Regions from separate parts of the Devosia oryziradicis genome, predicted to be linked through region 2. Evidence: predicted binding sites of a transcription regulator. Region 2 holds the regulator's gene; the other holds the start of a gene.
The links. Region 2 encodes LexA, which represses DNA repair genes until DNA is damaged. Its sites were predicted from a motif close to TGTTCNNNNTGTGTTCNG; they were not measured.
Positions count from the first base shown of each region.

Region 1: a site for LexA is predicted at 2,384-2,401, ahead of JI749_RS02590 (YifB family Mg chelatase-like AAA ATPase). Genes of this name have one in related genera too.

Region 1 covers NZ_CP068047.1:528,783-540,131, forward strand. Annotated here, with positions in the region: gene cfa (cyclopropane fatty acyl phospholipid synthase) at 1-301, shown strand, start outside; gene JI749_RS02585 (NUDIX domain-containing protein) at 353-805, opposite strand; gene JI749_RS02590 (YifB family Mg chelatase-like AAA ATPase) at 808-2,331, opposite strand; gene JI749_RS02595 (glycoside hydrolase family 25 protein) at 2,511-3,350, shown strand; gene JI749_RS17515 (hypothetical protein) at 3,454-3,576, shown strand; gene JI749_RS02600 (MarC family protein) at 3,635-4,276, opposite strand; gene JI749_RS02605 (HAD family hydrolase) at 4,386-5,105, shown strand; gene JI749_RS02610 (hypothetical protein) at 5,102-5,482, opposite strand; gene gshB (glutathione synthase) at 5,482-6,426, opposite strand; gene JI749_RS02620 (YraN family protein) at 6,544-6,927, opposite strand; gene rsmI (16S rRNA (cytidine(1402)-2'-O)-methyltransferase) at 6,896-7,783, opposite strand; gene JI749_RS02630 (penicillin-binding protein activator) at 7,914-9,095, shown strand; gene hemW (radical SAM family heme chaperone HemW) at 9,240-10,397, opposite strand; gene JI749_RS02640 (non-canonical purine NTP pyrophosphatase) at 10,387-11,031, opposite strand; gene JI749_RS02645 (hypothetical protein) at 11,028-11,171, opposite strand; gene rph (ribonuclease PH) at 11,168-11,349, opposite strand, start outside.
Region 2 covers NZ_CP068047.1:2,233,732-2,245,080, forward strand. Annotated here, with positions in the region: gene JI749_RS11200 (ComEC/Rec2 family competence protein) at 1-326, shown strand, start outside; gene JI749_RS11205 (beta-galactosidase) at 295-2,253, opposite strand; gene JI749_RS11210 (SMP-30/gluconolactonase/LRE family protein) at 2,263-3,138, opposite strand; gene JI749_RS11215 (2-dehydro-3-deoxy-6-phosphogalactonate aldolase) at 3,135-3,746, opposite strand; gene JI749_RS11220 (2-dehydro-3-deoxygalactonokinase) at 3,763-4,686, opposite strand; gene JI749_RS11225 (IlvD/Edd family dehydratase) at 4,960-6,771, shown strand; gene JI749_RS11230 (cold-shock protein) at 6,990-7,202, opposite strand; gene JI749_RS11235 (hypothetical protein) at 7,580-7,936, opposite strand; gene lexA (transcriptional repressor LexA) at 7,936-8,649, opposite strand; gene JI749_RS11245 (molybdopterin molybdotransferase MoeA) at 8,757-9,959, opposite strand; gene moaC (cyclic pyranopterin monophosphate synthase MoaC) at 9,956-10,432, opposite strand; gene trpC (indole-3-glycerol phosphate synthase TrpC) at 10,432-11,244, opposite strand; gene trpD (anthranilate phosphoribosyltransferase) at 11,241-11,349, opposite strand, start outside.

The DNA.
Region 1 (11,349 bases), 1.7 Mb from region 2:
CTTCCCAAACGGCATGCTGCCCTCCATCGCCCAGATCGGCAGGGCCATCGAGGGGCTGTTCGTCATGGAGGACTGGCACAATTTCGGCGCCGATTACGACCGCACCCTGATGGCCTGGCGAGACAATTTCGATGCTGCCTGGCCGCGGTTGGCGGGCGAAAAGTACGACGAGCGGTTCAGGCGCATGTGGCGCTACTATCTCAGCAGCTTTGCCGCGCTGTTCCGCGCCCGCAATATCAGCCTCTGGCAAGTGGTGCTCTCACCCGAGGGCGTCGCTGGGGGCTATTCAAGCATCCGTTGAGGCGGATTCACGTGAAACACTTATCCACAGGCTTATGCACAGCGCACCTGGCTAGAACAGCAGCTTGCGCAGCGGCAGCTTGATCGCGCCGGGGAAACCGGCGGCCAGATCGCGCGGAAAGCGCGTCCGCAGCGGTTCGGGAAACACATGCCCTTCCGGCAGGGCATCGAGCGGGAACCAACCAGCCTCGGTGATGAATTCGCCTTCACCCGGGTTGGCTGACGTGTCGAGTTCGCCCGAGACGTAGTCGGCGAGGAACCAGAATTTGAGAATGCGCTGCGCTTCGTTCCAACCCTCGTCGATATAGGCAAGCCGGGTCGCCACGACGTGAATACCTGCTTCCTCCAAGGTCTCGCGTTCGGCGGCGCGGGCCAGTTCCTCAGTGCCCTCGACGCCCCCGCCCGGCGCCACCCAGAAATCGTGCAGGCCGGGCTGCTGGTGGCGAACGAGCAGAATCTTTCCATCGCGCACTACCAGCGCGCCACAGGAAATACGGTGGATCATGGTCAGGCCGCTCCGAGGTTGAGGCGGTAGCTTAGCGCCTCGGCGATGTGCGGGCGATCCACCTTGTCCACGCCGGCCAGATCGGCCAGGGTCCGCGCCACCTTGAGCACGCGGTGATAGGCGCGCGCCGAGAGGTTGAAGCGTTCGGCGGCCTGAAGCAGGAGGGTCTGGCTCTCCTTGTCGGGGTTGACCACCGCCTCGATCAAAGTCGCACTGGCGCCGGCATTGGTAAAGACGTCCGGCGCACCATGCTCGGCGAAGCGCTGGCGCTGCCGCGCCCGGGCGCGCGCTACCCGTTCCGCCACGGTAGCCGAGCTCTCCGCAGCGCTGGCGGGAGCAATCATGTCGGCGGCGGTTACCGCCGGCACGTCGATGCGGATGTCGATGCGGTCGAGGAAGGGCCCCGAGACCCGGCTCTGGTAGTCGTCGGCGCAGGCCTTGCCGCGGCGGCAGGTATGGCCGGGCGTGCCCGCCATGCCGCATTTGCAGGGATTCATCGCCGCGATCAGCTGCACCCGGCTGGGATAGCTGACGCGGGCATTGGCCCGGGCAATGACGGTTTCGCCCAATTCCAGCGGCTGGCGCAGGCTGTCGAGCACGCTGGGGGCAAATTCGGGCAGTTCGTCGAGAAACAGCACGCCGTTATGCGCCAGGCTCACCTCGCCCGGACGCACCCGCAGGCCGCCACCGACCAGGGCTGCCATGGACGCGGAGTGGTGTGGCGCGCGGAACGGCCGGCGGTCGGAAATCGCCCCGCCCGCCAGTTCGCCGGCAATGGACTGGATCATCGAGATATCGAGCAGTTCACGCGGATCGAGCGGCGGCAGGATGGAGGGCAGCCGCGCCGCGAGCATCGACTTGCCCGCGCCTGGCGGCCCCACCATCAGCATGTTGTGGCCGCCAGCCGCCGCCACTTCCAGGGCCCGCCGGGCCACCTGCTGGCCGCGCACATCGCCGAGGTCGGGCAGGGCGCCCTGTGGCAGATATTTGCGTGGCACGGGGCGGGCGGCCAGCTGATGGCCGGTCAGGTGATTGGCCAGCGCGAGCAGGCTCTCGGCTGCGACGATGTCGAGTCCATCTCCGGCCCAGGCGGCTTCAGGGCCCGAAGGTTCGGCGCAGATGAGGCCAAGGTCGCGCCCCTGGGCAGCAATGGCGGCAGGCAGGATGCCGCCGACATGGGCAAGGCGCCCGTCGAGCCCCAGCTCGCCCAGCGCCAGATAGCCATCGAGCGCATCCTGTGGAATGGCGCCGATAGCGGCCATGATGCCCAGCGCGATGGGCAGGTCGTAGTGGCTGCCCTCCTTGGGCAGGTCGGCCGGCGCCAGGTTGACCGTGATGCGCTTGGGCGGCAGGCCGAGACCGGATGCCACCAAGGCAGCGCGCACGCGCTCCCCGGATTCCTTGACAGCCTTGTCGGGTAGCCCGACCAGGATGAATTGCGCCATGCCCGGCGCGATCTGCACCTGAACATCAACAGGCACCGCCTCGATGCCCTGAAACGCCACTGTCGCTACGCGGGTAACCATCGCTCAAACGCCCCAATTGCGGGGCAATCTAGCAAAGCAGTTGCAGAGGAACAAGAACGTAAAGCGAACAAATTACGGCTCGTTAACCACGCCGCTTGCCACAAAGGTAAACCTAATCCGGCGTTAACCGCCGCATGTTGAATCAAAGGCTTAGTTTGTACTGCGTAGAGTTCTGCCCGATGATCGCCAGCTGGCCGCTTCCCTCGATGTCCGCTTTCGCCAAGGGCACCGTCGCAGCCATGCTGGCCGCTTTGCTGGTCGCCTGCTCGTCCGGCGGCGGGCTCTATGGCCCGATCCAGGGCGACAACCGTCCCCATTCCGGCGTCGACCGCGCGCGCAACATGCCCATCCAGGGCATCGACGTGGCGCGCTACCAGGAAAACATCGACTTCCGCCAGGCCTTCGCCTCGGGCATGCATTTCGTCTTCATGAAGGCGACCGAGGGCAAGGACTATCTCGATCCTAACTTCCGCACCAACTGGGTGCGGGCGCGGGATGCGGGCATGCCGCGCGGCGCCTATCACTTCATGACCTGGTGTTCGCTGGCCTCGGAACAGGCGGCCTGGTTCATCAGCCAGGTGCCCAACGATCCCGATGCGCTGCCGCCGGTGCTGGATCTGGAATGGAACAACCATTCGAGCTGCAAGACCAAGCCAAGCCGTGCCGATGCGCTCGAAAAGGTGCGCTACATGCTCGACGCCATGGAGCGCCATACCGGCAAGCTTCCCATCATCTATACCGACATGAACTTCCATCGCGACGTGCTCGAGGGCGAGTATTTCCCCAACGCCTTCTGGCTGCGCTCGACTGCCGCAGAACCGCGTGAGCGCTATGGCAACCGCACCTGGACGTTCTGGCAGTGGACGCAGACGGGTGTCGTGCGCGGCGTGCGTGGCGAGGTCGACCGCAACGCCTTCTATGGCGGCCAGAATGAGTGGATCCAGTTCCTGCTGACCGGCTGCGATCCGCGCGCCATCGCCTCGCTGGGGCCGAGCGGCCGCTGCCAATCGGCGAAATAGCCAATCGCCAAGCAAATCCGGGGACTTGTCACCGATTCGGCGCGGGTCTAGCCTTGCCCCATAATTGAACCGGGCCGCGGGCCCGTGAGCGAGGAGAACCGGCATGGCCAAAGGTCAGATGCGCAGCAACAAGGAAGCCAAGAAGCCGAAAAAGGACAAGCTGGCGGCCGCCAAGCCGGTCACCGGCCTGGGTGCCGGCAGCGCTGGCAACACCGCCAAGAAGTAAGCTTCGGGCCAGTTCAACTATGCGAGCGGTCGGCGCAAGCCGGCCGCTTTGCTTTAGGCTAGGCTGCGGCGCCGGCCAGCAGGCCACTGGCCTTGACGCCGTCGAAGACGAACTGCACCGCTAGCGCGGCCAGGAGAATGCCCACCACGCGCGACACCACGGCAAGGCCGGTCACGCCCAGCAGGCGCTGGATGGGAATGGCGACCAGCAAAGTCAGCCAGGCCAGGAACAGGATCACCACGATGGCGACCAGCACCGCCCAGAACTCGGCGGGGTTATGCGTGCCCGTGGTGAGGAGGATCACCGCGCTGATGGCGCCCGGTCCGGCCAGCAGCGGCATGGCAAGCGGAAACACCGCAATATCCTCGCGCGAACGGGCCTCCACCTCTTCCTGATCGGTAATGTCGGTGCCGCCGGAATGGCGGGCGAAAACCATGTCGATGGCGATCAGGAACAGCAGCAGGCCGCCGGCCGTACGCAGGGCGGGAATGGTGATGCCGAACACTTCGAGGATCGGGTTACCCAGGACGGCAAAGAGCAGCAGGATCACCCCGGCGATGATGACGCCGCGGGTGGCAAAGGCGAAGCGCTGCTTGGCGGTATTGTGCTTGGTCAGCGCCGCGAAGATGAAGGCGATGTCGGCCACGCCCACCGTGGCGAAGAGGGTCGCGAAGGCGACGAGAAAGGTCGTGGTGGGCATGGCTGCGGGCTCCGTTGCGCCCAGCATTACGGCATTTGCCGCCTGAGGCCAACCTTGCCAGCGCCGCAGGCGCCCCCTAGGGTCGCGGTGCCAGCCAGGAGCGCGCCGCATGCCAGATTTTTCCGCTATTCGCGGCGTCCTGTTCGACAAGGATGGCACGCTGGTCGATTTCAATCGGACCTGGTTCCCCGTGGTGATGGCGCTGGCCAGGGAGGCCCGGTCCGGCGATGAAGATGAGGCCCGCGCCCTGGTCGAACGGGGTGGCTATGATTGGACGGAGCAGCGCTTTCGCAGCGGCTCGGCCGTGGCAGCCGGGACAAACGCCGACATTGTCGACCTGTTTCATCCGGAGCTTGCGGGCGAGGAGCGAGAAGCCAAGATTGCAGCCTTCAATGCCATCACCACCCAGGAAGGCGCGAGGCGCGCGGTGGCGATCAACGGGCTTGCCGCGGCCATCAGGCAATTGTCCTCCGGGGGTATGCTGCTGGGCATTGCCACCAATGATTCCGAGGCGGGCGCCCGCGCTACGGCCACTGCCCTAGGCCTGGGCGACCAGTTTCACAGCATTATAGGTTACGATTCAGTGGCGCAGCCCAAGCCGTGGCCGGACCAGTTGCACCTGTTCGCCCAGCGGACCGGCCTTGCGCCCAGCGCCATTGCCATGGTCGGCGACAACAACCACGACCTCGACATGGCCCATGCCGCCGGGGCGGGCCTCGCCATCGGCGTGCTCTCCGGCAACAGTACGCGTGCCGAACTGTCTAACCGCGCCCATGTCATCGTCGACAGCGTTGCCGACCTGCCGGCGCTGTTTGGGCGCAAGGGCTAGAGCATGCGTGCGCCGGTGGCGAGGCCAGCCAGCAACAGCAAGGCGGCGCCGTCGATCCAGCCGCGGCTGCGCGTCAGCCAATGTGAGCGAGGCCGGTCGGTTGGCAGGAAGCGCAGCAGCCACACCGCCCCATAGAGTATCCAGACGATGAAGAAGGCCACCATGACCAGGTCAGCGTAGCCGGAGCGGTTGAAGCCGACCATGATACGGGTAATGCCGGCGCCGAGCAGGATCGAGAGCAGGTAGGCGCCCAGCACGAGGGCAGAATTGCGCCAGTAGACGGCGGTCAGTCGCGGGTCGACAGGCCGGTTCCGGCGCCAGCGGCGAAAGACGAAATAGCCGATGCCGGCCAGAACCAGCGCGACGAGCAGAAACATCAGCCGCGGCGCTTCTCGATGGCGTCCCAGATCATCACGGCGATGTCCGGGCCGCCGAAGCGCTTGATCTCGCGGATGCCGGTGGGCGAGGTGACGTTGATCTCGGTGAGGTAGTCGCCGATGACGTCGATGCCCACGAAGATCATGCCGCGTTCCTTCAGCGCCGGGGCGATGGTGGCGCAGATTTCACGCTCGCGGGCGGTGAGTTCGCTCAGTTCCGGGCGGCCGCCGACATGCATGTTGCTACGCGCTTCGCCATCGGCGGGAATGCGATTGAGGCCGGCCACCGGCTCGCCGTCGATGATGATGATCCGCTTGTCGCCCTTGCGCACATCCGGCAGGTATTTCTGGATCATGAACGGTTCGCGATAGTTGCTCTCGAACAGCTCGAGCAGGCTCGCCAGGTTATGGTCGCCTTCCTGGATGAAGAAGACGCCAGCGCCGCCATTGCCGTAGAGCGGCTTGACGATGATGTTGCCATGCTCCTTGCGGAACTCCTGGATCATGGTGCGGTCGCGCGTCACCAGAGTGGGCGGCATCAGCTCGGGGAAATCGGTGACGAGGATTTTTTCGGGCGCATTGCGGACGGCGGCGGGCGGGTTCACCACCAGGGTCTTGGGATGCAGCTTTTCGAGCAGATGCGTCAGCGTGATGTAGTTCATGTCAAAGGGCGGATCCTGGCGCATGTGGATCACGTCCTGGGTCGACAGATCGACCCGGCGCGCTTCGCCCAGCGCGAAATGCTCGCCCTTGGGCTTGTCGAACACCTCGATGGGCTGGGCCAGGGCCGAGACCACGTGGCCGCGCAGAGCCAGCGTGTCGGGCGTGTAATGCAGCAGCTCATGGCCGCGGGCCTGCGCCTCAAGCATCATGGCGAAGGTGGAATCGCCGCGCGGATTGATGGATGCGACATGGTCCATCTGGACCGCGACCTTGAGTTTCATGCTGGCTTCACCCGACTGCTTTAGTTGGCCTCATGGCCGCCTTCGAAGGCATCATGACATGGCGCGGCAGAGGCCGGGACGCAAGGGGGTTTCCCATGGCCGCTCTGGAGAAAGGCGTTAAAGGCCGAAGGCGTTGACAAGGTGATGCGGCAAGCGGCCGGGCGTCACGAAAATGATGTCGAAGCGCAGCGGCGTCTCCGCCTTGGCCGGGTGACGCGCCAGCCAATATTGCGCGGCGCGGATGATGCGCGCCTGGTTGACGCTTTCCAGTGTCTCGGCCTCGCTCGCCGCCTTGCGGCGCGCCTTCACCTCGACAAACACCGTGGTCCCGAAGCGCTCGGCGATGAGGTCGATCTCGCCAACGGGCGTTTTGTAGCGGCGCTGGACGATGCGGTAGAGCTTGCAGCGAAGGAACAGGGCCGCCAGTGCCTCGCCGCGATGGCCACCGTGATAGGCGGCAATGCGGGCCTTACTTTTCGGCTTTGAGGGCGAGGGCGGCATCATAGACCTCCTTGCGCTTGAGGCCGAATTTTTCGGTCACCGCATCGACGGCGGCGCGCAGCGGCTTGTCTGCCATGGCTGCCACAAGTTCGGCTTGCCAGCCGGCCTCATCCGGTGCCGAGGCCTCGGCCGCGCCGGCCACGACAATCACCGCCTCGCCCTTGGTCTCGGCCCCGGCAAATTCCGCCGCAAGCGCGGGCAGGGTGCCGCGGTGCACCCGCTCGAAACGCTTGGTCAACTCCAGGGCCACTGTTGCCTGACGCTCGCCCCAGATTTCGGCCATGGCGGCCAGCGTATCGTCGAGCCGGCGCGGGCTCTCGTAGAAGACCACCGTTTCACGTGAATCGTTCAGCGCCCTGAGCGCATTGGCGCGTGCACCGGCCTTGGGCGGCAGGAAGCCATGGAAGGCAAAGGCATCGGTCGGCAGCCCGGCAACGACCAGGGCCGACAGAAGTGCCGACGCGCCGGGAATGGGATAGACCGGCTGCCCCGCTTCGGCCATAGCCCGGATCAGGGGAAAGCCCGGATCGGACAAGAGCGGCGTGCCGGCATCGGAAATCAGCGCGATGGCTTCGCCGGCGGTGACGCGGCGGACGATGTCATCGGCCTTCGCCCGCTCATTGTGTTCGTGCAGTGCAATGCGCCGACCCTTGATGCCGTAGTGGTCGAGCAGGCGGGCCGACATGCGGGTGTCCTCGCACAGGATCACCGCGGCCGCAGCCAGCGTTTCGAGCGCGCGCAGGGTGATGTCGCGCAGGTTGCCGATCGGGGTGGCCACGACATAAAGGCCCGGCGCCAGGGGCGGGGCTTCAAAAGCGGTCCCGGCGATGAAATAGCCTGGATGGGGTTCGGTCATGCGGGGTCCGGCCGGTTGAGACTTGGTTAAGAAATGGCGTCCAAAGTGTTAACACTCTGCCAGCAATGCGGGGCGGGATGTGACGATGCGGCGACTGTCATGTCATGGCATAGGTCGGGGTCTGCTGGCCATGGCCATGCTCGCCCTGGCCGCCTGCTCCCCCATCCAGATCGGCTCGCGCACCCTCGATTTCGGCGATGGCGGCGGCCAGACTGCACCAACCTTTCCAAGCCAGACTGCACCTGTTTTACCCAGCGGACCCAGCCAGAGCTTCGGGAGCGGCCCGGTGCCGGTGGCACTGCTGCTGCCGCTGACGGGCGACCCCGGCATGGCCGGAGTGGGCCAATCACTGGCCAATGCCAGCCGGCTCGCCATCGGCTTCATCGAGGCCAATCCCAATATTGCCGAGAATATCACCATCACCCTGCGCGATACCGGGGGAACGGTGGCCGGGGCAACGGCTGCGGCGAGCGCGGCCATTACCGGTGGCGCCAAGCTGATCCTGGGCCCGCTCAAGGCCGAGGAGGTCACCGCCGTGGGCGCGGTGGGCCGATCGAGCGGCATTCCGGTGATCGGGTTTTCCAACAATCCCAGCGCGGCCGGACCGGGGGTTTATCTGCTGAGCGTGCTGCCCGACATGGAGATGAAGCGTTCGCTCAACTGGATCAAGGCGCAGGGGCGGCGTGGGATTGCCGGGGCCTTTCCTGCCACGCCCTATGGCCAGGCGCAGGAAACCGCGTTCCGCCAGCAGGCAACTCTGGCCGGCTTCTCGCCCGTCGCCGTCTATACTTTCTCTTCGGCCGGGGAGGCGCAGCAGATCGTCAACCAGGCGATGGACCAGATCAGGAAGGGCGCTATCGATACGCTCTATCTGCCCGATCGCCCAACGGCCCCCAGCTTCGGTGCCCTTCTGGCGCAGGCCGGCGCGACGCCCGGCACGGTTCAGATCGTGGGTTCTGCAGACTGGGAGGGTGACCCGACCATTGCGGCATCGGCGCAGCTGGCCGGGGCCGTCTACCCCGCTGTCGATCCGGCGGGCATGGCCGCGATCTCGGCTGACTACCAGCGCCAGTTCGGCGGACCGCCACACGCACTGGCGACAATCGCCTATACGGCGACGATCCTGGCCAATGTGAACACGCTGTCGATGGCCAACCCGCCCTATAGTCCGGTGCTGCTGACCTCGGCACAGGGCTTCAACGGGCGCGACGGCGTGTTCCGGTTCCTTGGCAACGGCAAGGCGGAATATGCGCTGGTCATCAAGAAGGTAGCGCCGGGCGGAACGCAAATCGTCGAGCCCGCGGGGCTTTAGCCTAGACACCTCTCCCTCTGGGGGAGAGGTCGGCGGCGAAGCCGACGGGTGAGGGGGCCTTGCCCCAGCACCGTATCAAGAAAGGCCCCCTCACCCGACCCGAAGACGGGTCGACCTCTCCCCCAAAGGGAGAGGTGAGAAAGATTAAGCCGCCAGGTCCGCCACCACTGCGTCCAGCACCGGGAAGCCCTTGTCGGTCACACGCAGATTGCCGTTGGGCAGGGTTTCGAGGAAGCCATAGCCCTTGAGAGCGTCGATCTGGGTGCGCGAAATCTGCCGGCCGGATATGGCGGTGAAGCGGGCCGGGGAAATGCCTTCCTTGAGCCGCAGGCCCATGACGAGGAATTCGTCGCCCTGCTCTTCCCAGGTCAGCACATCGTCCACCACCCAGCCATGGCCCTGTGCCTTGACCTTCTTCTGCCAATCGAAGGGCAGTTTCTCGGCGGCGGTGGCGTGGCGCTGGTTGTTGATCATCAGCCGGCCATGCGCGCCGGGCCCGATGCCGGCATATTCGCCATAGCGCCAATAGAGCATGTTGTGGCGCGATTCCTGGCCGGGCCGGGCATGGTTGGAAATCTCGTAGGCGGGCAGGCCGGCCGCCGCGGTCAATTCCTGCGTCAGTTCGTAGAAATCGGCAGCAAGGTCCTCGTTGGGCATCTGGAGCTTGCCGGCCTGGTGCAGATCGAAATAGCGCGTGCCCTGCTCGATGGTCAGCATGTAGAGGCTGATATGGCCCCGGGCGAGCCACAGGCCCTCCTTGAGCTCATCCTCCCAGTCCTCGAGCGTCTGCTTGGGGCGGCCATAGATGAGGTCGAAGCTCGAGCGCTCGAAGACCGATTGCGCGATGCGGACCGCCGCGATGGCCTCGTCCACCGTGTGTCGGCGGCCAAGCTCGGCAAGCGGGCCCTCGCGCAGCGACTGGACACCGAGCGAGACGCGATTGACGCCGGCGGAGCGATAGCCCTTGAAGCGATCGACCTCGACGCTGGTCGGGTTGGCTTCGAGGGTGATCTCGGCCTGGGCATCTACCGTCCAGTGCCTGGCGATGGCATCGAGAATGCGGCCGGTCGATTGCGGGTTCATCAGCGATGGCGTGCCGCCGCCAAAGAATACCGACTGCACGACGCGGCCCGGCGCCAGCTGGGCAGCCGTGGCGATCTCGCGCTCATAGGCGGCGACATAGTCGATCTCGTCGAACGGACCGCGATGAACGTGGGAATTGAAATCGCAATAGGGGCACTTGGACGCGCAGAACGGCCAATGCACGTAGACGCCAAACATGTCGTTCGGCTTATTGCTCAATCTGGTTCTCCACGAACTTGGCGAAGGAGCGGGCGCGGTGGCTCAGGCCCTGCTGGCCGGGAGACCAGGAGTGCTTCACCTCGGGCAGCATCTGGCCGAAGGTGATGTCATAGCCATCGGGCATGAAGACCGGATCATAGCCATGGCCGTAGTCGCCGCGAGGCGGCCAGACCAGGGTGCCGAAGCACTGGCCGTGATAGATGACATCGCGACCATCTGGGTGGGCCAGGCAGAGCGTGGCGTTGAACGAGCCCCGGCGCTGGCCGGGCGAGGTGGCATTGGCGGCCTGCAGGGCATCCTCGACCCGTTTCATGGCGCGATTGAAATCGCGCGGCACGCCGGCCCAGTCGGCGGTATAGACGCCGGGATCGCCATTGAGGGCGTCGACGCAGAGGCCTGAATCGTCGCTCAGTGCCAGCATGCCGGACGCCTGCGCCGCGGCATGCGCCTTGAGGCGGGCATTTTCGGCGAAGGTGGTGCCGGTTTCTTCCGGCTCGGGCAGGCCCAGTTCGCCAGCCGAGACCAGTTCGAGGCCGAAGGGCTCGAACAGCTCCTGAAATTCCCTGAGCTTGCCCGCATTATGCGTGGCCAGCACCAGGCGATCGCCTTCGCGGAGCCTAGGAATCGGGCTCATTTGACCGCGCCCTTGGGCTTGGCATCGAGCGCCCGTGCCACGTCGTGCCACAAAGCACAGTTTTCCGGTGACGCCTGGCGCGGCGTTTCCACCGGCTTGGGATTGATGTTCGCAACCTTCTTGAGCAGCCAGCCGATCATGCGAGCGCCGCCTGCTGCAGCAGAGTGAGTTCGCCGATGCCTTGTTCCGCCAGCCCCATCAGCGCATCGAGTTCATCGCGCGAGAAGGGCGCCTGTTCGGCGGTACCCTGGATTTCGACGAACTTGCCCGAACCGGTCATGACGAAATTGGCGTCGGTATGGGCTTCGACGTCCTCGA
Region 2 (11,349 bases):
TTTGGAGCGAACACTACCGGGAGCCGATCGCCGAGACTGTCGATGGACTGCGCTGCGACAGCCTCGGCTGCATTGCCCGCACGGACCGCTACTCCGTCGCCATCATCCGCGATGTGGCTGCGTTTGCCGAGGACTGCGGTCGCCATGCGCTGGTGATCACCCGCCTGCGTGCCCCCGCCGGTTGCGCGGGCAGCCAAGTGATCGATGCCAGGGCGCTTGCCGCTGGTGGGGTGCACTGGCTGCGTTGGAACGAAGGAGCGGAGCGGTTCGATATCCGCGCCGCAATCCCCAATCTCACCCGGCCGTGGCGAGTCGTGCCACCGTGACCCCCGCTGCAGGCAGTTCGGCGCCACCGAGCACGTAACCCGCTTCGTCCTTGGCCTGGGTCAGCGTCGCCCGTCCAGAGCCATAGTTGACATAGACGCGGAAACCGTCGCGCGTGCGGCACCGTACGCCTGCGGGCAGCGCCAGGATCGGCAGATCGACTTCCTCAATGAGGTAGTCGACCACGCGCTGTACCAGTGCTTTGGTCCCGCTGGCGCCCAGATAGTAGAGCTTGCCCTGGTTGACCAGCACTGGCCAACCTTCCGCGTCCTCGATCACCACATTGGCCTTGGTTTCGATACGCTCCCGCCAGAGATGAACACCGCCGCTGCCCTTGACTTCCACTTCGAGCGATGGGTCGATGCTATCGACACGCATGACCTTGAGATCAAGCTGGTTGCTGGGCAGGTCCGGGCCCAGCCTGGACGGAATGGAGAAATCCTGCGTCTTCGACCCAGAGCGTGGGCCGATGAGCAGGTGGCCCTCGAAGTCGGCGATCGCGGTGCGCAGGTCGTCGTTCCAGGCGAACAGTGCGGGAATGGCGACGATGTCGTAGCCGGCAAAGCTCTTCGTGCTGGGCGGCAGGACGTCAATGTCGATGCCGTGCTTGCGGAAGGCAGAATAGACTGCGCGCACATGGGCGCCGTGAGTGAAGCCCTTGGCCTGCGGCTGGACCTCCCAGGCCCATTCGCTCTGGTAGTCGAACACCACGGCGACGCGGCCCTTGGTGGCGGTGCCGGCCATGCCGACCGCCTTGATCTCCTCGGCCACCTCCATGGCTTCGTGGTAGGCGGGAGCGGGTTCGCTGTCGGGCCGCAACAGCCCTGCATGCATCTGTTCCTGGGCGAACGGCGCCTGCCGCCAGCGGAAATAGGTGACGACTTCGGCGCCATGGGAAAACGCTTCCCAGGCCCACAGGCGGGCCATGCCGGGCAGGGGATCGGGATTGAAATCGGCCCAGTTCACCGGGCCCGGCTGCTGCTCCATGATCCACCACCGGCCATGGCCCACGGCGCGGTAAAGGTCGTGATGGAACGCAGTATTGTCGGGTTCGCCCTGCCGCCGGTACTGCCGCTTGACCTCGTCTGGTTCGTCGCTGACCGCCAGGTGACCGAGCGGGTAGCTGTCCCAGCTGGCGATGTCGAGCGTCTCGGCCAGGTCATAATGGTCGAAATCGGTGTAGCGGCTCATGAAATTGTGGATGACGGGCAGGTCGGGGCGCTTGGCCTTCAGGATGTCGTACTGGACCTTATTGAAGGCCGAGACCTGATCGGACGAGTAGCGCCGAAAATCGAGGGCATGCGCAGGCGTCGGCTTTTCGACGAGCAGGTTGGGCAGCTCGACCTGGTCGAAGCGGTTGTATTCCATTGACCAGAAGACGTTGCCCCAGGCCTGGTTAAGGGCCTCGACCGAGCCATACTTCTCGGCCAGCCAGCGCTGGAAACCCTCCTTGGCCGCCGGGGAATAGGAATAGGTCGTGTCGTGGCAGCCATATTCATTGTCGGTTTGCCAAGCGCCCAGGGCAGGGTGGCTGCCAACGGCATCGGCGAGGAGGCGGGTGATGCGGGCACATTCCTCGCGGTAGCCGAGATGGCTGAAGTCGTAGTGCCGACGCGAACCGAAGCCTCGGCGGCGGCCGTTGATATCGACCGCCAGCATGTCTGGATGCTTGTCGACCATCCAGCGGGGCGGGGTGGCCGTCGGGGTACCGAAGACGACCTTGAGACCGTGGCGCCCCAGCACGTCCATTGCCCGGATGATCCAGTCGAACGTCAGGTTGCCGGGCGTGGCCTCGAGCCGGGACCACGCGAACTCGCCGATGCGAACCCACTGGATGCCAACCTCAGCCATGCGGGCGGCGTCACTTTCCCAGACGTCCTCGGGCCAGTGTTCAGGATAGTAGCAGACGCCGAGGGCGGGGGAGGTCATGGCAGAATCTCAGAGTACGATGAAGGGTTCGGCCTGCCCGGCGACGTCTACGTCGATGGCAAACAGGCTACCGGCATGTTTCTCGGCGGCGAGTTGATTGGCGCTGAGATTCTTGGCGGCGGTGGTGATGAAGAGGGTCTTGAGGTCCGGCCCGCCAAAAGCAGGGCAGGTTACCTGGCTTACAGGAACTTCGATGATGCGGTCGATGGAGCCGTCCGGTGCGTGGCGGACCACGCATGAACCACCCCATTTGGCGTTCCAGAGATAGCCTTGACTATCGACCACGGCGCCATCGGGGTAACCGCGACCGTCCGAAACGTCGGCGAACAGCGTCCACTCGCCGACCGGCATGCCGGTTGCCGGATCGGTCGCCACCTGCAGGATCTGCTTGGTCGGCGTGTCGGTCCAATAGGCAATGCGACCGTCGGGTGAAAAGCAGATTGCATTGGGAATCTTGACGTTCGATCGGATCGTCGTCAGTGCCCCCGCGCGATAGTGGTAGACGGCGCCGCCCGGCTCATCTTCGGCACGCTTCATCGTGCCGATCCAGAAACCGCCGGAGGGATGTACCCGGCTGTCATTGGTGCGGGTCTGGGGATTGTCCGCCTCGATCTCGTTGATGCGGTTCATGCCGCCGGTGGCCAGGTCGAATTGCTTGAGCCCGGTGTCGGTGGCGAGGACCAGGGTGTGGTCGTCGACGACCGCTGCCGCGGCGACGGTTTCGTTGAAGAGCCAGCTGTCGGCGATCTCTCCAGCCGCGGTCACGGCAAAGAGCGTTTGCTCGTTGATGTCGAAAAAGAACAGCTGCTGACGGCCAGCATGCCAGATCGGGCCTTCACCCAGTTGGCACTGACAATCCAGTAGCAGGTGTGCGGTCTGGCTCATGCTGATTTTCCTGCGTCATAGGCGGCAACAGCGGCGGCGGCGCGCGCGGCAACGTCGGTCGCAGTCATGCCGGGCTTGTAGATGTAGGTGCCCAGGCCGAAGCCGGTGCAGCCGGCGGCGAAATACTCGCCGAAATTGTCCGGGTTAGCGCCGCCAACGGCATAGACCGGCATGTCGGCCGGCAGCACGGCCTTCATGGCTTTGATGCCCTTGGGGCCGAGCACTTCGGCCGGGAAAAATTTGAGGCCAGTGGCGCCGGCCTTGATGGCACGGAAGGCGTCGGTGGGGGTGAAGACGCCCGGATAGGACTGCATCTGCAGCCGCACCGTTTCCTCGATCACCTGCTTGTTGGTATCGGGTGAAACGATGAAGGTGCCGCCGGCGTCCGACACGGCCCAGACATGCTTCCTGCTGAGCACCGTTCCAGCACCGATCGCGGCTTCGTCACCCAGTGAATTTGAGGCCAGGGCGATTGACGTCAGCGCGTCGGGGGAATTCAGCGGCACTTCGATCATGGTGATGCCGGCCGATATCAACGTCTGGCAGACGTCCACCGTCTCGGCGGGCGTGATGCCGCGCAGGATGGCTATGATGTGTCGATGGTCCATTGGACGGAACTCCAGGCTAGACGGCAAAGCTGCGCGCGGCCTTTAGGCCGGCGAGCACGATTTCGGTGGCGTCTTTGGGCTCGCCGCGGGCGCCGATCATGGCAAGCACCTGAGCGTAGTGCGCGCAAAGCGCCGGAGAGCCGATCAGTGGCACGGCGGTGTTGCCGATCAGATGACGGTTGCTGCCAATCTCGGTACCGATCAACAACCCGGACAGATAGCCGGCACACCAATCGGGCTGGCGGCCAGACAGCAGCGAACTGGCGCGCACCTGGAACAGCGTACCGAGCAACTGCGCGGGATGCTCCAGGCCCATTGCGGCACCCGCGGCAAATCCCTCGGCGCGCCCGGGGCCGTCAAGATCGCCGTTCAACGAGTGGCGCAACACCGAGTGGGTGCGCAGCACCTCGAAGATTTCGCCGGTCATGGCCGTCGAGAAATGCTCGATGCGCGTGCCGGACAGTTGCGCCCATTTCGAGTGGGTGCCCGGCATGCAGACGATTCCCGAAAAGCCTGGGGTCAACGCCGCCAACCCCAGCAACTGCGTTTCCTCGCCGCGCATGACATTGTCGGCGCCGGCTTTCTGGCAGACCCCAGGGAGGATCGCCGGGGCAATACGACCGCCGGGCATGGCTGGACGCACCGCACCGTCCAGCAGGCCGCGCAGGTCGGTCGGCGCTTCCAGGTAAGGCGCTTCGAGCCAACCCTGGCGAGCCCCCGCCATGCCACAAATCAGCACGTCGAGGGGCGCCCCGGCGCTGGCTGGCTCCACACCCTCCAGCAGTTCGGCCAACGCGCCGGGAAATTCCTCGCGGGTCAGCTTGCCCATGCCCTTGGGGGAAGTCTTCTCGAACGCCACGGCGCCGTCCTGGCCGATACCCCAGGCGCGAAGGTTGGAGGTGCCCCAGTCGACGGCAACCCAGTCTACGATCTCAGTCAACGATATTCCTCACCGCGGCAGGCTCGACGCGGCGCGACCCTAAAGGCTGATGCCCGTTTCAGCCAGCGCGAAATTATGACCTAGAAGACTCCGGTTTGGCCGATCGGGTCCCCTCGTTTGGTAAGATTTTCGGAGCGCCAAGCAATATGAATGGGTGCGATTCTCATTTGTATGATTTTTTCCTCGGAATCGACTTCACTCTGGCGTAAGCCATGCTAGAACCGCTCCGAACGATGGGCGCGACGGCGCCCGCGGACCCAAGAGGAACATGACATGACTGCAGGTAATGGCCAGGGCGATGCGCCCAAGAAGCTGCGCTCGCGCGCCTGGTTCGACAATCCTGACAATCCCGATATGACCGCGCTCTACCTCGAGCGCTACATGAATTTCGGCGTGTCGCGCGAGGAGCTGCAGTCCAACAAGCCGATCATCGGCATTGCGCAGACCGGTTCGGACCTCAGCCCCTGCAACCGGCACCACATGGTGCTGGCCGAGCGCGTCCGCGAAGGCATCCGCGAAGCCGGCGGCATCGCCATCGAATTCCCGGTGCATCCGATCCAGGAAACCGGCAAGCGCCCCACGGCCGGCCTTGACCGAAACCTCGCTTATCTGGGCCTGGTGGAAGTGCTCTACGGCTATCCGCTCGACGGTGTCGTTCTTACCATCGGCTGCGACAAGACCACACCGGCCATGCTCATGGGCGCGGCTACGGTCAACATTCCGGCAATCGCGCTTTCCGTCGGCCCCATGCTCAATGGCTGGCACAAGGGTGAGCGCACCGGTTCGGGCACGATCGTGTGGAAGGCCCGCCAGATGATGGCGGCAGGCGAGATCGACTATCCCCAGTTCATCGAACTGGTGGCGTCGTCGGCTCCCTCAACGGGCTATTGCAATACCATGGGCACGGCATCGACCATGAACTCGCTTGCCGAGTCCCTCGGCATGCAGCTGCCTGGCTCGGCCGCCATTCCGGCACCCTATCGCGACCGCCAGGAAATGGCTTATCGCACCGGCAAGCGCATCGTGGACATGGTGCACGAGGATCTCAAGCCGTCCGACATCCTGACCAAGGACAACTTTATCAACACCATCGTCGTCAATTCGGCAATCGGCGGCTCGACCAATGCGCCCATCCATATCCAGGCCATTGCCAAGCATATCGGCGTCGAGCTGGAACTGCAGGACTTCCAGACCTACGGCCACAAGGTGCCGCTGCTGGTCAACCTGCAGCCGGCAGGCGAATATCTGGGCGAGGACTATTACCATGCCGGTGGCGTACCGGCCGTGGTCAACGAGCTGATGAGCCAGGGCCTGATCCGCGAGAACGCGCCCACGGTCAACGGCAAGAGCATCGGCGAGAACTGCCGCAATACACCGATCCAGGACGAGAAGGTCATCCGCCGCTTCGACAACCCGCTCAAGACCGATGCGGGCTTCCTGGTGCTGCGCGGCAACCTGTTCGACAACGCCATCATGAAGACCTCGGTGATCTCGACCGAGTTCCGCGATCGCTATCTCAACAACCCCGAGAGCCCGGGCGCCTTCGAGGGCAAGGCCGTGGTGTTCGACGGGCCGGAAGACTACCACCACCGCATCGACGATCCGTCCTTGGATATCGATGAAAATACGCTGCTGTTCATGCGCGGTGCTGGCCCGATCGGCTATCCGGGCGCCGCTGAAGTCGTCAACATGCGACCGCCTGCCTATCTGATCAAGAAGGGTGTCCATGCCCTGGCCTGCATCGGCGATGGCCGCCAGTCCGGCACGTCCGGCTCGCCGTCCATTCTCAACGCATCGCCGGAAGCGGCCGCGGGCGGCAACCTTGCCATCCTGCGGACCGGCGACCGGGTACGGATCGATCTCAACAAGGGTCAGGCCAATATCCTGATCTCGGACGAGGAGATCGCCAAGCGGCGTGCGGATCTGGAATCGATGGGTGGCTACAAGTATCCCAAGCACCAGACGCCGTGGCAGGAAATCCAGCGCGGCATCGTCGGCCAGCTGGGCGAAGGCGCCATCCTCAAGCCGGCAGAGAAGTACCAGCGCATTGCCCAGACCAACGGCGTGCCGCGCGACAACCACTGATCGCGCCGAAGCGTAACAAGGAGGGGGCTCGCGCCACGTGCGGGCCCCTTTGCTTTTCTTGCGCTGTATCGCCCATCCCCGTTCGCGGCTCTTCAGTCCAGACGAAGCGCTGGGGGCTTTCGGGCAGGAACCGGCCAAGGACAAACAAAAAGGCCACCGCTGGTTTCGCGATGGCCTCTCGTGAGCGGCGCCGAAGCGCGCTCGTCTTGCAATGGAGACTAGAGCAGGGTCAGGTTGGTCGCGGACTGCTTGCCGTCGCGGCCGGTTTCCAGCTCGTAGGTCACCTTGTCGTTCTCGTAGAGGCCCTGCAGGCCCGAACGCTGAACGGCGGAGATGTGGACGAAGGCGTCCTTGCCACCGTCTTCGGGCGAGATGAAGCCGAAGCCCTTGGTGGTGTTGAAGAATTTCACGGTGCCGGTGATGAGGGCCATGATAGGTTCCTTTATGCTCGTAACGAGCGGTTATCCGATGGCAACATGCCAAGGGGACATAACGTTCGCATGGTCGAGAAGGAAGCCACGGACCGGCTTGGCCGGCGTCAGGCAGCCGACTTAGGCTGAAAACGTATGGTACCTATGTGGCATGGAACGGATCGTTCTGCAAGATGGCCACCAGTAAGAGTTTGCAGATACTGCGCTTTACCGTTTCGGCGGCCCCAAATGCCAAGCAGAACCAGTCCTGCTCCGTCCTCAATAGTCTCGTTCGAACCATGCTGGCGGCGCAGAGCCAGAGCTGGTTGGGATCGCAAAATTCCGCAACGGTGGGCGCTCTTCGAGGCTGGCGACCCGTCGGCAAAGACAGCACTCATTCAGCGCAAAAGCGTCAGCCCGAATCCCTGGCCATCGCTGCCGATGGTCACCCAGCGACCGCTGACATCGCATTGCAGCAAGAGCGTGTCGTTGTTGCGAATGCCCACCACGGCGCCGACCGAAGACAATTCGCCCTCGAGCAGGCAGCCGATGACCGGCGCCCCGGCCTCGGCTTTTTGCCAGCCAGTGCCAGCCTGGCAGATGGAGACAGACTCACCCGCATTGATTCCAGCGCCCGGTGAAAAGGTCACGTCACCCACCCAGCAGCGGGTCTCCTTCACGCTTGCCTCCTGGGCGAGCGCAGGTCCCGCCGGCAGGGCCAGCAGCAGCAAGGCACCCAGCCAGGCGGCGCGCATCAATATTTCCGCAGCAGGCCAACCAGGCGGCCCTGCACCTTGACCCGGTCGGGTGGGAAGATGCGGGTTTCGTAGGCCGGGTTCGCCGCTTCGAGCGCCACCGTATTGCCCTTGCGGCGCAGGCGCTTGAGCGTGGCTTCCTCGTCGTCGACCAAGGCCACGATGATCTCGCCGGTCGAGGCCTGGTCCTGCTTCTTGATCAAGACGGTATCGCCATCAAAAATGCCGGCATCGATCATGGAGTCGCCGCGTACTTCGAGCGCGTAGTGCTCGCCGGCACCCAGCATTTCGGGCGGAACCATGATGGTGTGAGAGTGGCTCTGGATCGCCTCGATCGGCGTACCGGCCGCAATCCGGCCCATGACCGGAATGGCGACGGGTCGAACATAGTCCTCGGTCGCCGAAATACGCGAGGGCGGCGAAGCCACCTTGCCCAGATTGCCCTCGATGACCGATGGCTCGAAGCGCGCCTTGCGGCCGCCCAGCGACGGGTTCATCGAATCGGGAAGCTTGACTACCTCGAGCGCCCTGGCCCGGTTGGGCAGGCGGCGGATGAAGCCGCGCTCCTCCAGCGCCGTAATCAGCCGATGAATGCCCGACTTGGACGCCAGATCGAGCGCATCCTTCATCTCATCGAATGATGGCGGGATGCCGCTTTCCTTCATCCGTTCGTGGATGAACATCAGCAGCTCGTGTTGTTTGCGCGTCAGCATGGGCCCCTCGGGGAGAGAATCGGAACATAGGCAGAACGACTATATGTGTTCCAGTTATGTTCCGCAATATGCTTGCTGACGCACCAGTCTAGCGCCCAGTTGGACTGTCAGAACGCGTCGATGGACAGGGCTTCGATTGTGGTTCCCGCAGGTTGCCCCGGATCACCCTCTGGCTGGATGATCAACATGTTGGCGCCGCCCAGGGACGAGGTGTGTCCGCTGTCGGTCTGGGCGATCGGTTCGAGCTGCGGGCCGTTGGGCGTGTGCACGAGGCGGGCGCGCATGAAATGGCGTCGCGCGGTATTTGGCGGCGTTGCGGCGGCGAGCGGCAACCGCCAGGTTGGTGGTTCAGCGTATCCAAGCCAGCGGCGGAGAGCGGGCTTGATGAAGACGATCGCCGTGACCATGGCCGATACCGGATTACCCGGCAGGCCGAAAACCAGGGTTTTGCCACGGGTGCCAAACATCAGCGGCTTGCCCGGCCGCATGTTGATGCGCCAGAAGTCCAGGGTCACGCCCATCTCGAGCAGGAGCTCCTGGACGATATCATGGTCGCCGACGCTGGCGCCGCCCGTCGTGATCAGGATATCGAGGTCGCCAGCAAAGATGTCCGCCAGCTTCGAGCGCAGTTTTGCCCGCTCATCCCCGACGATGCCGTGATCATCAACGCTCTGCGCATAGGGGGAGAGCAGGGGGGCGAGGCCGTAGCTGTTGGAGGCGACGATCTGGTCGGGTCCCAGTGGGTCGCCTGGCAGAACCAGTTCGTCCCCAGTGGCCAGCAGGGCGATGCGCGGGCGCCTGGCGACGTTAAGTATGGCGCTGTTGGCAGCGGCAGCTACCGACAATTGCATCGCACCCATGCGTGTGCCCGGCGCGATCAGCTGTTGACCGCGCGCAAAATCGTTACCCCGCGGCCGCACGCTGTGACCGGGACGCGCGGGCGCCGTGAACGAAACATGGCTGCCGTCGACGAGGGCCTCTTCCTGCATGATGACGGTATCGGCGCCCTCTGGCACCGGAGCTCCGGTGAAGATGCGGACGGCCTCACCTGGGGCGACCCGTCCGGAAAAGCCGGCACCAGCCTGCGATGTGCCGATGAGGGAGAGGCGATGCCCCTCGACCACGTCGGCCGCCCGCAGGGCATAACCGTCCATGGCGCTGGCATGGAAAGGCGGCTGGTCGTGGGCGGCAATCAGGGGCTCGGCCAGAACCCTTCCGCCAGCCTGGGAAAGGGGCACCCGTTCGGCCGTTGGCGCCGGTACGCGCTGCAGGATGGCGGCAATGGCGTCGTCGACGGGAAGCAGGCTCATGAGCGGGTAAAATCGCCGGATTTGCCGCCGGATTTTTCGAGGAGGCACATGTCGGTGACGACCATGCCGCGGTCGATGGCCTTGGCCATGTCATAAAGGGTCAGGGCTGCAGTGGAGGCAGCGACGAGTGCTTCCATTTCAACGCCCGTTTGCCCCGTCGTTTCGGCCGTGGCGTGGATCAATATGGCGTCAGCACCATCGGCTTCGATGTCCACACTGACCTTGGTCAGCGGGATCGGGTGGCAGAGCGGAATGAGCTCCGAGGTTTTCTTGGCGGCCATGATGCCGGCGATGCGGGCCACCGCCAGGGCGTCACCCTTCTTGAGGCCTCCACCCATGATGGTGGCGACCGTTTCCGGTTGCCCTACTATACGAGCCTGCGCCACGGCGCGTCGACGCGTAACCGCCTTGTCACCGATGTCGACGATATGCGCCTCGCCCTTGGCATTGAGGTGGGTGAGGCCCGGGGCCATCAGCGCACAGCCTGCGGGGCGCCCATCAGCAGCGCGCGGGTGGCGGCCACGACGTCGTCCTGCCGCATCAGGCTCTCGCCGACGAGGAAGGTGCCGATGCCGGCCCGCTGATCCAGCATGACGACGTGGTCATGATTGACGATGCCGCTCTCGCTGACCAGAAGCGTGCTCTTGGGGATGCCGACCGCCAGGTTGATCGATGTTTCGAGGGTCGTCTCGAAGGTGCGCAGATTGCGGTTGTTAATGCCGATGAACTCGGCCCCGAGCGCCAAGGCGCGATCGAGCTCCAGCTGGTCGTGCACCTCGACCAGGGCATCCATCTTCCATTCTTCGGCCGCGTCCAGCAGGTAGCGGGCCACGTCGTCGCCGACGGCGGCGAGAATGATCAGGATGCAATCGGCGCCCCAGGCCCGGGCTTCGGCGACCTGGTAGGTCTCGAAGAGGAAGTCCTTGCGCAGCACGGGCAGTTGCGTGGCGGCGCGGGCTTCGATCAGGTAGCTCGGCGAGCCCTGGAAGCCGGGACGGTCCGTCAGGACCGACAGGCAGGCGGCGCCGGCCATTTCGTACGAGCGGGCAATCTCGGCCGGGTCGAAATCGGCGCGGATCAGGCCCTTGGAGGGACTGGCCTTTTTCACCTCCGCAATCAGGGCATAATGCCCCTGCGCCCGCTTGGCCTTGATAGCGCGTATGAAGCCGCGCGGGGCGGGCTGGTCATGGGCTTGCGCGACCACTTCCGCCCATGGGCGCATGGCCTTGGCAGCGGCGATCTCCTCGCGCTTATAGGCTTCGATCTGCTGGAGGATGTCGCTCATGGCTCGCGTCCGTTCGATACCGCCACGAGGCGGGCGAGTGTCTGTTTGGCTTTGCCGGAATCGATGGCGGCGCGCGCCAGGGCAATGCCGGTGTCTATTGTGTCC